3 regions of the Arthrobacter sp. ok909 genome follow, and region 2 is predicted to be linked to each of the others. Evidence: riboswitches for the same ligand, from Rfam matches in the RefSeq annotation. Region 2 holds a riboswitch; each other region holds the start of a gene.
What was found. Region 2 has a riboswitch for S-adenosylmethionine ahead of BLR03_RS03635 (homoserine O-acetyltransferase MetX). Riboswitches for the same ligand answer to the same signal wherever they lie in the genome.
Positions count from the first base shown of each region.

Region 1: another riboswitch for S-adenosylmethionine. It lies ahead of BLR03_RS03305 (aminotransferase class V-fold PLP-dependent enzyme); the one in region 2 lies ahead of BLR03_RS03635 (homoserine O-acetyltransferase MetX).
Region 3: another riboswitch for S-adenosylmethionine. It lies ahead of BLR03_RS15915 (DUF1737 domain-containing protein); the one in region 2 lies ahead of BLR03_RS03635 (homoserine O-acetyltransferase MetX).

Region 1 covers NZ_FNJS01000002.1:241,875-245,710, reverse strand. The annotation lists gene BLR03_RS03315 (ribosome small subunit-dependent GTPase A) at 1-670, shown strand, start outside; gene hisN (histidinol-phosphatase) at 747-1,559, shown strand; SAM riboswitch class IV at 1,732-1,845, shown strand; gene BLR03_RS03305 (aminotransferase class V-fold PLP-dependent enzyme) at 1,880-3,295, shown strand; gene BLR03_RS03300 (class I SAM-dependent methyltransferase) at 3,442-3,836, shown strand, end outside.
Region 2 covers NZ_FNJS01000003.1:51,426-55,261, reverse strand. The annotation lists gene BLR03_RS03640 (MFS transporter) at 1-889, opposite strand, end outside; gene BLR03_RS03635 (homoserine O-acetyltransferase MetX) at 1,059-2,234, opposite strand; SAM riboswitch class IV at 2,246-2,361, opposite strand; gene BLR03_RS03630 (bifunctional o-acetylhomoserine/o-acetylserine sulfhydrylase) at 2,477-3,793, opposite strand.
Region 3 covers NZ_FNJS01000021.1:14,088-17,923, forward strand. The annotation lists gene BLR03_RS15910 (ATP-grasp domain-containing protein) at 1-660, opposite strand, end outside; SAM riboswitch class IV at 1,031-1,145, shown strand; gene BLR03_RS15915 (DUF1737 domain-containing protein) at 1,182-1,493, shown strand; gene BLR03_RS15920 (rhodanese-like domain-containing protein) at 1,490-1,900, shown strand; gene BLR03_RS15925 (O-succinylhomoserine sulfhydrylase) at 1,901-3,109, shown strand; gene BLR03_RS15930 (glutamate--cysteine ligase 2) at 3,219-3,836, opposite strand, start outside.

The DNA of each region.
Region 1 (3,836 bases), on a different contig from region 2:
GGCCGCGTACGACGCCGGCATTGAGCCGCTGCTGCTCGTCACCAAGGCCGACGTCAAGGATCCCGCCGAGCTGCTGTCCAATTACACGCACCTCGACTTCCCCGTCATCATCTCCAAGACGGCGGACTCCGCCGCATCAGGCATCGACGCCCGCTCCGACGACGGCCTTTCCGCCCGGCTCGACAAGGACGCCGTCTCGCAGCTCCGCGGCTACCTCGACGGCAAGGTCACCGTCATGCTGGGCCATTCCGGCGTCGGCAAATCCACCATGGTCAACGCACTGACCGGGGCCGAACGTGCCACCGGAGGCGTCAACGCGGTGACCGGCCGCGGCCGCCATACGTCTTCCTCCGCGCTGGCGCTCAAAGTCAACGATGCCCCGGCCGGCAGCTGGATCATCGACACCCCCGGCATCCGGTCCTTCGGGCTTGCCCACGTGGATCCGGACCGGATCCTGAGATCCTTCCCGGACCTGGAACCGGGCACGGACGATTGCGAACGCGGCTGCAAGCACGACTCCACCGCCGTCAACTGCGGCGTCGATGCCTGGGTTGCGGCCGGGCATGCGGGACCCTCCGGGCCAGCACGGCTGGCCTCCCTGCGCAGGCTGCTGGGCACGGACCCGCGGATGGAAGCGCAGGACGCCAAGGAACTCGGCACTGTGTCCTAAGGCGGCCCCTCACCGGCCCGCGGCGCAGTACCGCGGCCTCCCGGCGGCCCGCCCGCTTAGACGGTAGTTTGGAACCATGAGCCAAACCGATTCGAGCTACAACGATGACCTGCGCCTTGCCCATGTCCTGGCAGATTCCGTCGATTCCCAGACCATGAGCCGCTTCAAGGCGCTGGACCTTCGGATCGAGACGAAGCCCGACCTCACCCCGGTCACCGACGCCGACAAATCCGCCGAAGAGGCCATCCGCGGCCAGCTCTCCCGTTCCCGGCCGCGCGATGCGGTCTTGGGCGAGGAATTCGGCAGCTCCGGCCACGGCTCCCGGCGCTGGATCATTGACCCGATCGACGGCACCAAGAACTTCGTCCGCGGCGTCCCGGTCTGGGCCACCCTGATCGCCCTCGTTGACGAGGGCGAACCTGTGGTCGGCGTCGTCAGCGCGCCGGCCTTGGGCAAGCGCTGGTGGGCGGCCAAGGGCGCGGGCGCCTACACCGGCCGCTCCCTGGCCTCCGCCACCCGGCTGAAAGTGTCCAACGTTTCCAAGCTCGAGGACGCGTCGCTGTCCTACTCCAGCCTCGGCGGCTGGAAGGAACGCGGAAACCTGGACGAGTTCCTCGGCCTTACCGAGGAAGTGTGGCGCACCCGCGCCTATGGTGATTTCTGGTCCTACTGCCTCGTGGCCGAGGGGGCGGTGGACATCGCCTGCGAACCCGAACTGAACCTCTACGACATGGCCGCCCTCGTGCCGATCGTCACCGAAGCCGGCGGCCGCTTCACCTCGCTCGAGGGCGAGGACGGCCCCTTCGGCGGCAACGCCCTGGCCACCAACTCGATCCTCCACTCGGAAGTGCTCAAGCGGCTCAACCCCGGACTCGACGACCTCCTCTAGGATCATCCGACCGTTCACAACAACCGAACAAACGGCGGCGGCGGCCCCCATTCCGGGGCCGCCGCCGCCGTTTCTTCGGCCGACGCGCGCTTTGCGGCGCGCACGTAACAAACCGCTTCACATTCGGAGGCCGCCTTTTCCACGGCTGCACCGATGTCCTACGCTCGATGCAGGTCACGAGTGCCAGCGCTAAACCCCGGTTTGCTGGCCGGCAACCCTCCAGCCGCGGTGGGGTGCCCCGGGTGACGACCTGGCCGGTCCGGAACGGACCCGGCAAGCGCGGATTCCCACGATGTGGGGTCCTGTTCGAGTGAGGTCCCATGACAACTGCCACTTTCCCCGCCGCCCCCGACGTCGACGCACGGTTTGCCGCCGCCGCACGCCCGCTCGCCGCCGTCACGGGCGCCGAGATCCATTCCCCGCTGATCAAGGGCGGCCACGCCCGCTACGCCAACCTCGATTACGGCGCCTCCGCCCCGGCCCTGTCCGTGGTCTCGGCCTACCTGAACGAAATCCTGCCGTACTACGCCAGCGTCCACCGCGGCGCCGGCTACGCATCCCAGATCAGCACCTCGGTCTACGAAAATGCCCGGGACATCGTGCGGGACTTCGTGGGCGGCCGTCCGGACGATTCCGTGATCTTCACCCGCAACACCACCGATTCCCTGAACCTGCTGGCCGGGTGCCTGCCGCTGCAGGACGGCCGGCCCGCCGGCGAGGTCATCTACCTCGACATCGAACACCACGCGAACCTCCTGCCCTGGCAGAACGTCCCGCACCGCAGCGTCGTGGCCGCGCCCACCCTCGCGGCCACCATCGACCGCCTGCGCGACGAGCTCGCACGCGGCGGCGTGAGCCTGCTGGCCGTTACCGGCGCCTCCAACGTCACCGGCGAGATCCTGCCGATCCGCGCCCTCGCCGCGCTGGCGCACGAGTACGGCGCCCGGATCGTCGTCGACGCAGCGCAGCTGGCGCCGCACCGGCGGATCGATATCGCCGCGGACGACGTCGACTACCTCGCCTTCTCGGGTCACAAGCTTTACGCCCCGTTCGGCACCGGTGTGCTGGTGGGGCGCACGGACTGGCTCGACGCCGGCACCCCGCACCTGGCCGGCGGCGGCGCCGTCCGCGACGCCCGGCTCGACTCCGTCAGCTGGACCACCGGACCCGCCCGGCACGAGGGCGGCTCGCCGAACGTCCTGGGTGCGGCCGCACTGGCCCGCGCCACCCAGGTGATCGCAGAGCTGGACCCGGCACAGTGGTACGCCCACGAGGACGCCATCCGGTCCTTCCTGGTCGAGGGTCTGCAGCGCATCGAGGGCGTGACCGTGCACCAGATCTTCGCCGACTCGTCGCTTGCCGACGGTCAGCCGGGCGCAGGCACCATCGGCGTCGTGAACTTCTCCGTAGAGGGCTACGACGCCGGGCTGGTGGCCGCCTACCTGTCCGCCGAACACGGAATCGGCCTGCGCGACGGCCGCTTCTGCGCCCACCCGCTGCTCAAGCGGCTCGGCCTGCCCGCCGGCTCCCTGCGGGCCAGCTTTGGCCTGGGCTCCCGGCTGGAGGATGCCGAGCGACTGCTGGCCGGCCTGCGGCAACTGCGGCAAACAGGGCTCGGCTGGGATTACGTGGTGGATGCCGGCCGCTGGGTGCCGGCCAATGACACCCGCAGCTACCCGCACTGGGCGCCGAACACGCCCGGCACTGCCGGCGCCGCGCCGTGCACCCTGGACTAGGCGCTGCTTGGACTAGGCGCTGCTGACCAGGCGCTGGGGATCGGGCACTGGGGATCAGGCACTGCACCCGTGCGGTAAATTCGAAAGGTACCTGAACCAGCAGGACCTTCCCCGAAGGAGATCGCACGTTGCACAGCGTGCCCAAAATGCACGGCAGGCCCAAACTGCACGCCGGGCCCAAGCTGCACAGTCAGCGCCGTCAGGAACTCGGACAAAGCTTCCAGGACGGCGGAGAGCACTACGACCGCGTCCGCCCGGGCTATCCGCAGGAATCGGCCGACTGGCTGATCCCGGCGGGGGCCAGGGACGCCGCGGACATTGGCGCCGGCACCGGCAAGTTCACCGCACTCCTGGCCGCACGAGGACTGCACACGGTGGCTGTGGACCCTTCCGCCGACATGCTCGAGCAGCTGCGCCGGGCCCTGCCGGAGGTTACTGCCGTCGAGGGCACCGCAGAGGACACGGGCCTCGAGCCAGGAGCCTTTGATCTCGTCACTGTCGCCCAGGCCTGGCACTGGTGCGATCCCCGTCTGGCCAGCAC
Region 2 (3,836 bases):
CCACGAGCAGGAGCAGCAGGATCCGGGCGGTGTCGGCATGGACCACCGTCTTGAGGTAGGTGATAGAGAAGGTGACCACGAGGTAGTACAGGATGTTCTCCGCGAAGCGCAGGCCCATCGCGGTGAACACGCCGCGGGGGTAGCGGCGGAAGACCTCGGCAACGCCGTAGCCCTTGTGGCCTGCCTCAACTTCCTTGCGTGCTTCCAGGAAGATCGGGGCGTCGCTGACCTTGGTGCGGATGTAGTAGCCGATGAGGACGATCACGGCGGAGAGCCAGAAGGCGACCCGCCAGCCCCAGCTAAGGAAGTCCGCCGAAGACAGCACGGAGGACAGGATGAACAGCACCGCGGTGGCGAAGAGGTTGCCGAGCGGAACAGCGGACTGCGGCCAGCTGGCCCAGAAGCCGCGGGACTTGCTGGGGCTATGCTCAGCGACGAGCAGGACGGCGCCGCCCCATTCCCCGCCGACCGCGAAGCCCTGGGCGAAGCGCAGGAAGACCAGCAGCGCCGGGGCCCAGTAGCCGATCTGCGCGAAGGTGGGCAGGCAGCCCATCAGGAACGTGGACACGCCCACCAGGATGATGCTGAGCTGGAGCAGCTGCTTGCGGCCGAACTTGTCGCCGAAGTGGCCGAAGACCATCCCGCCGATCGGGCGGGCAACGAAGCCGACGGCGTACGTGAGGAACGCCGCGAGGATTCCGTCCAGTTCGGTCTGCGAATTCGGGAAGAAGGCCTTGCCGAAGACCAGCGTGGCCGCGGATGCGTAGAGGAAGAATTCGTACCATTCCACCACGGTGCCGGCCATGGAGGCCGCCACCACCTTCTTCAGGCCGGACGTCTTGACGTCGGGCTCGCCTGCGCGCGTCGCAGCAGCGTTTTCCGTGCTCATGAGAACTCCTTCGGTGTCGCCCTCGACACCCTGTGGACCATTGGGCTGAGATGTTGTGTGAGTTAGCACACACAGCGTTATTCTCAACGAGTATGGGTCCCGGTGCCGTGAGCCACAACGACCATTCGTGCAGAGAGCATCTGCAAAAATGCACAGCCATGAGCGGCTGCTAGGCGAAGAAATTGCTCCGCAACTGGCCGCTGAGCTGCCCGATTTCGGTGAGGAAGCCGTCGTGGCCGATCGGCGCCTCGATGATGTGCAGCTCGGGGCCCCCCGGCAGAGCCTCGGCCAGTGCACGGGACTGGGCGGGGAAGTACAGGCGGTCCGAGTCCACGGCCGCCACCAGGAACTCGGCCGTGGCCGGGGCCAGGGAGTCCCGGAGGCTTCCGCGCCCGCGGCAGACGTCGTGGCTCATGAGCGCCTCGGTGATGGCGATGTAGCTGTTGGCATCAAAACGCCGGACCAGCTTGTTGCCCTGGTGGTCCAGATAGCTTTCGACTTGATAGCGTCCGCGCCCGGCCAGCGATCCGGCCGCCAGGGGCGCCTCGGACTCCTGGGCGTTCCGGCCGAACCGGCCGTCGAGCTCGGCCGCAGAGCGGTAGGTGATGTGCGCGATCCGGCGGGCGAGGGCGAGCCCCGCTTCGGGTTCCGGGCCGCCGTAGTAGTCCCCGCCGTTGAAGTTCGGGTCCTGGCGGATGGCCAGGGTCTGGGCCTGCGCGAAGGCAATCTGTTCGGCGGTGCTGCTGGCGCCGACGGAAATCACGGCGCAGCGGCGGACCCGCGAGGGGTAGGTCACGGCCCACTCAAGGGCGCGCGCGCCGCCGAGCGAACCGCCCAGCACGGCGTACCAGCTGTCGATGCCCAGGGCATCGGCCAGCCGCGCCTCGGCGGCGGTCGTGTCCCGGAGTGTCACGAGCGGGAACCTCGATCCCCAGGGGCGGCCGTCAGGGGCCGGCGTGGAGGGTCCCGTGGAGCCGTAGCAGCCGCCCAGGATGTTTATCGATACGACGAAGTACTTGTCCGTGTCCACGGGGGCCCCGGGTCCGGCCAATTGTTCCCACCAGCCGGGTTCCTCGCTGGCGCCGCGGGTCACATGGGTGTCGCCGGTCAGGGCATGTTCAATGAGGACGGCGTTGGAGGCATCGGCATTCAGGGTCCCCCACGTCTCATAGCCGAGGACCACGTCCGGCAGCTGGACCCCGGATTCGAGCTGCAGGTCCCCGATCCCGAGGTACTGGACGGTCCCGTCCGGTACCCTGGCCGCTTGGGCGGCGGGGCTGGCGGAAACGGAGTTCCGGGTTGGTTTGGTTTCGGGTTCACCGCTGCGGGTGACGGCAATCGTCATATGAGGACCTAACTTCGCGCTTGCCTGCCGTCAGCTGACCGGCAGGCCAGGTCTTCACCCGGGGCACCCCGCCGCAAATGGAGGGTTGCCGGCCAGCAAGCCGGGGCTGTCGCTGGCACTCATGACCTTGTATGAGTGTACGAAACAGCGTGCGGAAATGACGAAGATTGTGACTTCCGTGTGACAGCCGGCGGCCGGCACTCCCCGTCCGCGGGAGGCCGGCCGCCGGTTGTCCGGTGGAGCTACGCGCTCTTGGCCGCGCGGAATCCGGCGTCGAGGTCCGCGAGGATGTCGTCAATGTGTTCCAGTCCGACCGAGAGCCGCACCAGGCCGGGGTTCACGCCCGCCACGGCCTGCTGCTCGGTCGAGAGCTGGCTGTGCGTGGTCGACGCCGGGTGGATCACGAGGGAGCGGACGTCACCGATGTTGGCGACGTGCGAGTGCAGCTCGAGGGCATCGACGAAGCGTTTGCCTGCCTCCGCTCCCCCGGCGATGTTGAACGCGACGACGGCGCCGGTCCCCTTGGGCCCGTACTTGCGCCCGCGCTCGTACCAGGGGCTGGACGGCAGCCCGGCGTAGGCGACGGATTCGACGTCGTCCCGAGCCTCCAGCCATTCGGCCACCTTGGTGGCGTTGGCCACGTGGCGTTCAACCCGCAGGCTAAGGGTCTCGATACCCTGGGCGATGAGGAAGGCGTTGAACGGGGACACGGCGGAGCCGAGGTCGCGCAGGAGCTGGACCCGGGCCTTGAGGATGTAGGAGAGGTTGGCCCCGAGCGCGCCGCCGGCGCCGAGGTCGCGGGCGTAGACCAGTCCGTTGTAGGTGGGGTCCGGGGTGTTGAAGCCGGGGAACCGCTCGGGGTCCTTGCCGAAGTCGAACTTGCCCGAATCCACGATCACGCCGGCGATCGCGGCGCCGTGGCCGCCGAGGTACTTGGTGGCGGAATGGACCACGATGTCCGCGCCCCACTCGATCGGCCGGATGAGGTAGGGGGTGGACAGGGTGTTGTCGACAATCAGGGGCACGCCGGCCTCGTGGGCCGCCTTGGACACGCCCTCGATGTCCAGCACGTCCTGGCGGGGGTTGGAGACCACTTCGCCGAAGAACAGCTTCGTGTTGGGCCGGACGGCCTCGCGCCACTGGTCCAGGTTGTCGGGGTCCGCGACGAAGGTCACGGAGATGCCGAACTTCTTCAGCGTGTGGGCGAGCAGGTTGTAGGTGCCGCCGTAGAGACTGGGGCTGGCGACCACGTGGTCGCCGGCCTCGGCGATGTTGAGGATCGCGAAGGTCTCGGCGGCCTGGCCGGAGCTGAGCAGCAGGGCAGCGAGGCCGCCTTCGAGGCTGGCCACGCGCTGTTCCACCGCGTCCTGCGTGGGGTTGCCGATCCGGGTGTAGATGGGGGCAAGTTCGGCGAGGGCGAAGCGGTTCGCGGCACTTTCGGCGCTTGGGAACACGAACGACGTCGTCTGGTAGATCGGGAGGGACCGGGCGCCGGTGGCGGAGTCCGGCTCCTGGCCGGCGTGGATCTGGCGGGTTTCGAAGGACCAGGCAGTGGACATTGTTGCTCCTGTCGGGACTGGGCACAGCACCGCCCGGGGCCAT
Region 3 (3,836 bases), on a different contig from region 2:
GTACGGGGTCTTTGTCTTCTCGAGGACCACCGCCACCGGCGCCATCGCGTTGCGGGGCGGCGTGCCGAACACCAGGGCCACATAGTCGGCGCCCGGGATGAACTCCTGGACCAGCTGCCCGGCCGGCAGGTTCTTCCAGCTGACGGAGCCGGTCCCGGCCAGCAGGTGGATGGCGTGGGTGCCCTTGAAAGTTCGCGGCTTGACGACGACGGGACCGTTGAGGTCGGCCAGGGACGCCGGCGCGGCGGCGAGGTCGCCCGGAACCCCGAAACGCGGGACCGGAATGACGGCTGCCTGCAACGCCCATGCGGTGAACAGGTGGTCGTTGGCGAGGGCCACCGCGGCAGGCTCGCCGACGATGATCCGCACGTCCCGGCCGAATCCGGCGCGGGCCGCAGCCAGCACCGGGAGTTCCACGGTGAGGGTCGGAATGATGACGTTGACGGCTTCCCGGTCCACCAGACGGCGCAGGTCCAGGACCATGTCCGGGTCCGTCGCCGGCAGGAGCCTGACTGCCGCTGCGGCGGTGGCGTCCTCGCCCTGCCGGGTGACGTCGCGGGCGTCGGAGCCGAGGCACGGGATGCCGCGGGCGGCGAGTTGGGCCGCGACGGTCCGGCCGGCGGCGCCTGCAATGCCAGTAACCAGTACGCGCGGGCCCACGTTTGCTCCATTCCGCCGTCACCCGCCGGGCCGCGGCTGCGGCTCCGGCGGTTCCGGCCACCGATTCACACAAAAAATTGAGGGACAGAAAACTGCACGCAGAGACAACTTGATCCACAGAAAACGTGGGACGGGCCGACGCGTCAGTCCGATCCCCTCAGTAGACTGCGCAAACTCCCGGCGGACACGAGTGGGCAGTACCCGAAACTGGAGCCCGCTACTACTCACCTGGGCGCCGTACCCGGCTCTCACCCCGCAACTCTGAGCTCTCGGTCCGCCGCGTGTGTCACCCCACGGGGGCGCGGTCCGGTTACGGAACATGACGACGGCGGCGGTGCGGGCCGGCGTCGTAAGTGTTACGTTTTTGGGGAGTAATGAGAACCGGTGCCAAGCCCTGACTGGCCGGTCGGCAACCCTCCCTTTCGCGGCGGGGTGCCTCAGGTGAATACTCGGCATATCGACCATTCGAGCTGCAAGCGTGAAAGAGGAGATCCGTCGTGCCCGACACATCCATACCCGCCATACCCGGTACAACAGCCGCCCCCGGCACAGCCCCGGCCGCGGCTTCCACCGGCGAGGACAAGCTGGCCTACCGCCTGTTCACCGGCGCCGACGACCGCGACTTCTGTGAGCGCGTGTCGGCCGCCCTGGCCGAGGGCTATGTCCTGCACGGAAGCCCCGCCGCCACCTTCAACGGCAGCACCGTGATCGTGGCGCAGGCGCTGGTCCTGCCGGCCGCAATTGCGAGCGCGGACGCCGCGGTGGCCAACGCCGTCGATGAACTCGACAGTGACGAATTTGGTGCCGAAGACGCCTTCGAGGGCCACGCATGAGCTACGCCGGAGACCTCAGCCCGCACGAGGCGTGGGCCAAGCTGGAGGCCGGCGCCATCCTGGTGGACGTCCGGACCGAGGGCGAATGGGCCCACATCGGCATCCCGGATACGAAGGCCACGGACAACGATCCTCTCTTCATCCAGTGGACCCTCGCAGGCGGGGTGCCCAACCCGCACTTCGTGGAACAGCTCCAGCGCCAGGCCCCGGAGGACACCGCCGTCGAGCTCGTGTTCCTGTGCCGCTCCGGCGCCCGGTCGATTGCCGCCGCCACAGCCGCGACGCAGGCCGGCTACACCTCGTACAACGTCCTTGAGGGCTTCGAAGGCGAGACCGACCGCTTTGGCGAACGCACCGTCAACGGCTGGAAGAACCGCGGCCTGCCCACCAACCTCGGAAAGATTTAAGTGACTTTCAATCCCGACGCCGCCGGATGGGCGGCCGACACCCAGGCCGTCCGCGGAGGCCTTGACCGTACAGGCTTCCAGGAAACCGCCGAGCCGATCTTCCTCAACTCAGGATTCGTCTACGAGTCCGCGGCCGCTGCCGAGCGCGCCTTCACCGGGGAGGACGAGCGCTTCGTCTACTCCCGCTACGGCAACCCGTCCGTCGCAACCTTCCAGGAGCGGCTGCGGCTGCTCGAGGGCACCGAGGCATGTTTTGCGACGGCGTCCGGCATGTCCGCCGTCTTCACCGCCCTGGGCGCGCTGCTGGGGGCCGGCGACCGGGTGGTCGCCGCCCGCTCGCTTTTTGGCTCGTGCTTTGTGATCCTCAACGAGATCCTGCCGCGCTGGGGCGTCGAGACTGTGTTCGTGGACGGCCCGGACCTCGAGCAGTGGAAGTCGGCGCTGTCCGAGCCGACGACGGCGGTCTTCTTCGAATCGCCGTCGAACCCGATGCAGGAGATCGTGGATATCGCCGCCGTGAGCTCGCTGGCACACGCGGCCGGCGCCACGGTGGTGGTCGACAACGTCTTCGCCACCCCGCTGCTGCAGCGCTGCGGAGACCTCGGGGCGGACGTGATCGTCTACTCCGGCACCAAGCACATCGATGGCCAGGGGCGGGTGCTTGGCGGGGCGATCCTGGGCACCAAGGAATTCATCGACGGGCCCGTCAAGCAGCTCATGCGGCACACCGGACCGTCGCTCTCCGCGTTCAACGCCTGGGTCCTGACGAAGGGCCTGGAGACGATGGCGCTGCGCGTCAACCATTCCTCCGCCTCCGCCCTGCGGCTGGCCGGCTGGCTTGAGCAGCAGCCCGCGGTCAGCTGGGTCAAGTACCCGCTGCTGCCCTCCCACCCGCAGTACGATCTCGCGGCGAAGCAGATGAAGGCCGGCGGCACCGTGCTCACGCTGGAACTCTCGCCGTCCCCGGGCCGCACCGCCAAGGAGGCCGCCTTCGCGCTCCTGGATGCGCTGCGGATCATCGACATCTCCAACAACCTCGGCGACTCGAAGTCCCTCATCACACACCCGGCCACCACGACACACCGCGCCATGGGCCCGGAAGGCCGCGCGGCAATCGGGCTCAGCGACGGCGTGGTGCGGCTTTCGGTGGGCCTGGAGGACGTCGAGGACCTGATCCGCGACCTCGGCCAGGCGCTCAAGCAGGTCTAGGACCGCCTCCCTCCGCGAGTTTGCGGTTCGCGGTTCGCGGCAGTGTTGCCCGCACAGCACTGCCGCGAACCGCTGCCTTTGTACTGGTTTCGCGCTCGGCGGGTTCAGCTCAGCCCCGGCGCACCCGGCCCAGCGATGGCTCCGGCTCGGCCGGCTCTCCGGCGGCGTCCCCTTGCATGGTCACTTCGACGGCCCGTTCGACGACGGCAGCCAGCCCGCCGGCCCGGAACGGCTCCCGCTGCAGCTGCGAACCCGTCCCCTCCGCCAGGATCCGCTCGACGCCCGCGCGCACCAGGTCCAGCTCGCCCTGTTCCTCAAGGACCGGGGCCACGAAGTCCACGAGTGCCCGGACGACGTCCGCGGCCGGGGCAGGGGTGAAAGTTCCAAAGTCCAGGAGCTGCCCGCGCAGTCCGCAGTTGCTGGCCTGCCAGGCGGCCATGCGCAGCAGTAACGTGGGCACCGGGGCGGGTTCGACGCCGTCGTTCCATTCCCGCGACGCCGATTCCACGAGAGCGCGCACCAGCACGGCGATCAGCGCCGCATCGTCGGCCCGCAGGCAGACATCGGCGACCCTGACCTCCACGGTGGGATGCAGCCGGGCCAGCCGGGCATCGAAATAGATCATCCCTTCATCCATCAGGACATTGCTTTCCACCAGCCGGGTCACCAGCCGCCGGTAGACGGGCAGGCTGCCGAAGATCATGGTGGGGCCCGAGCCCGGCCAGCG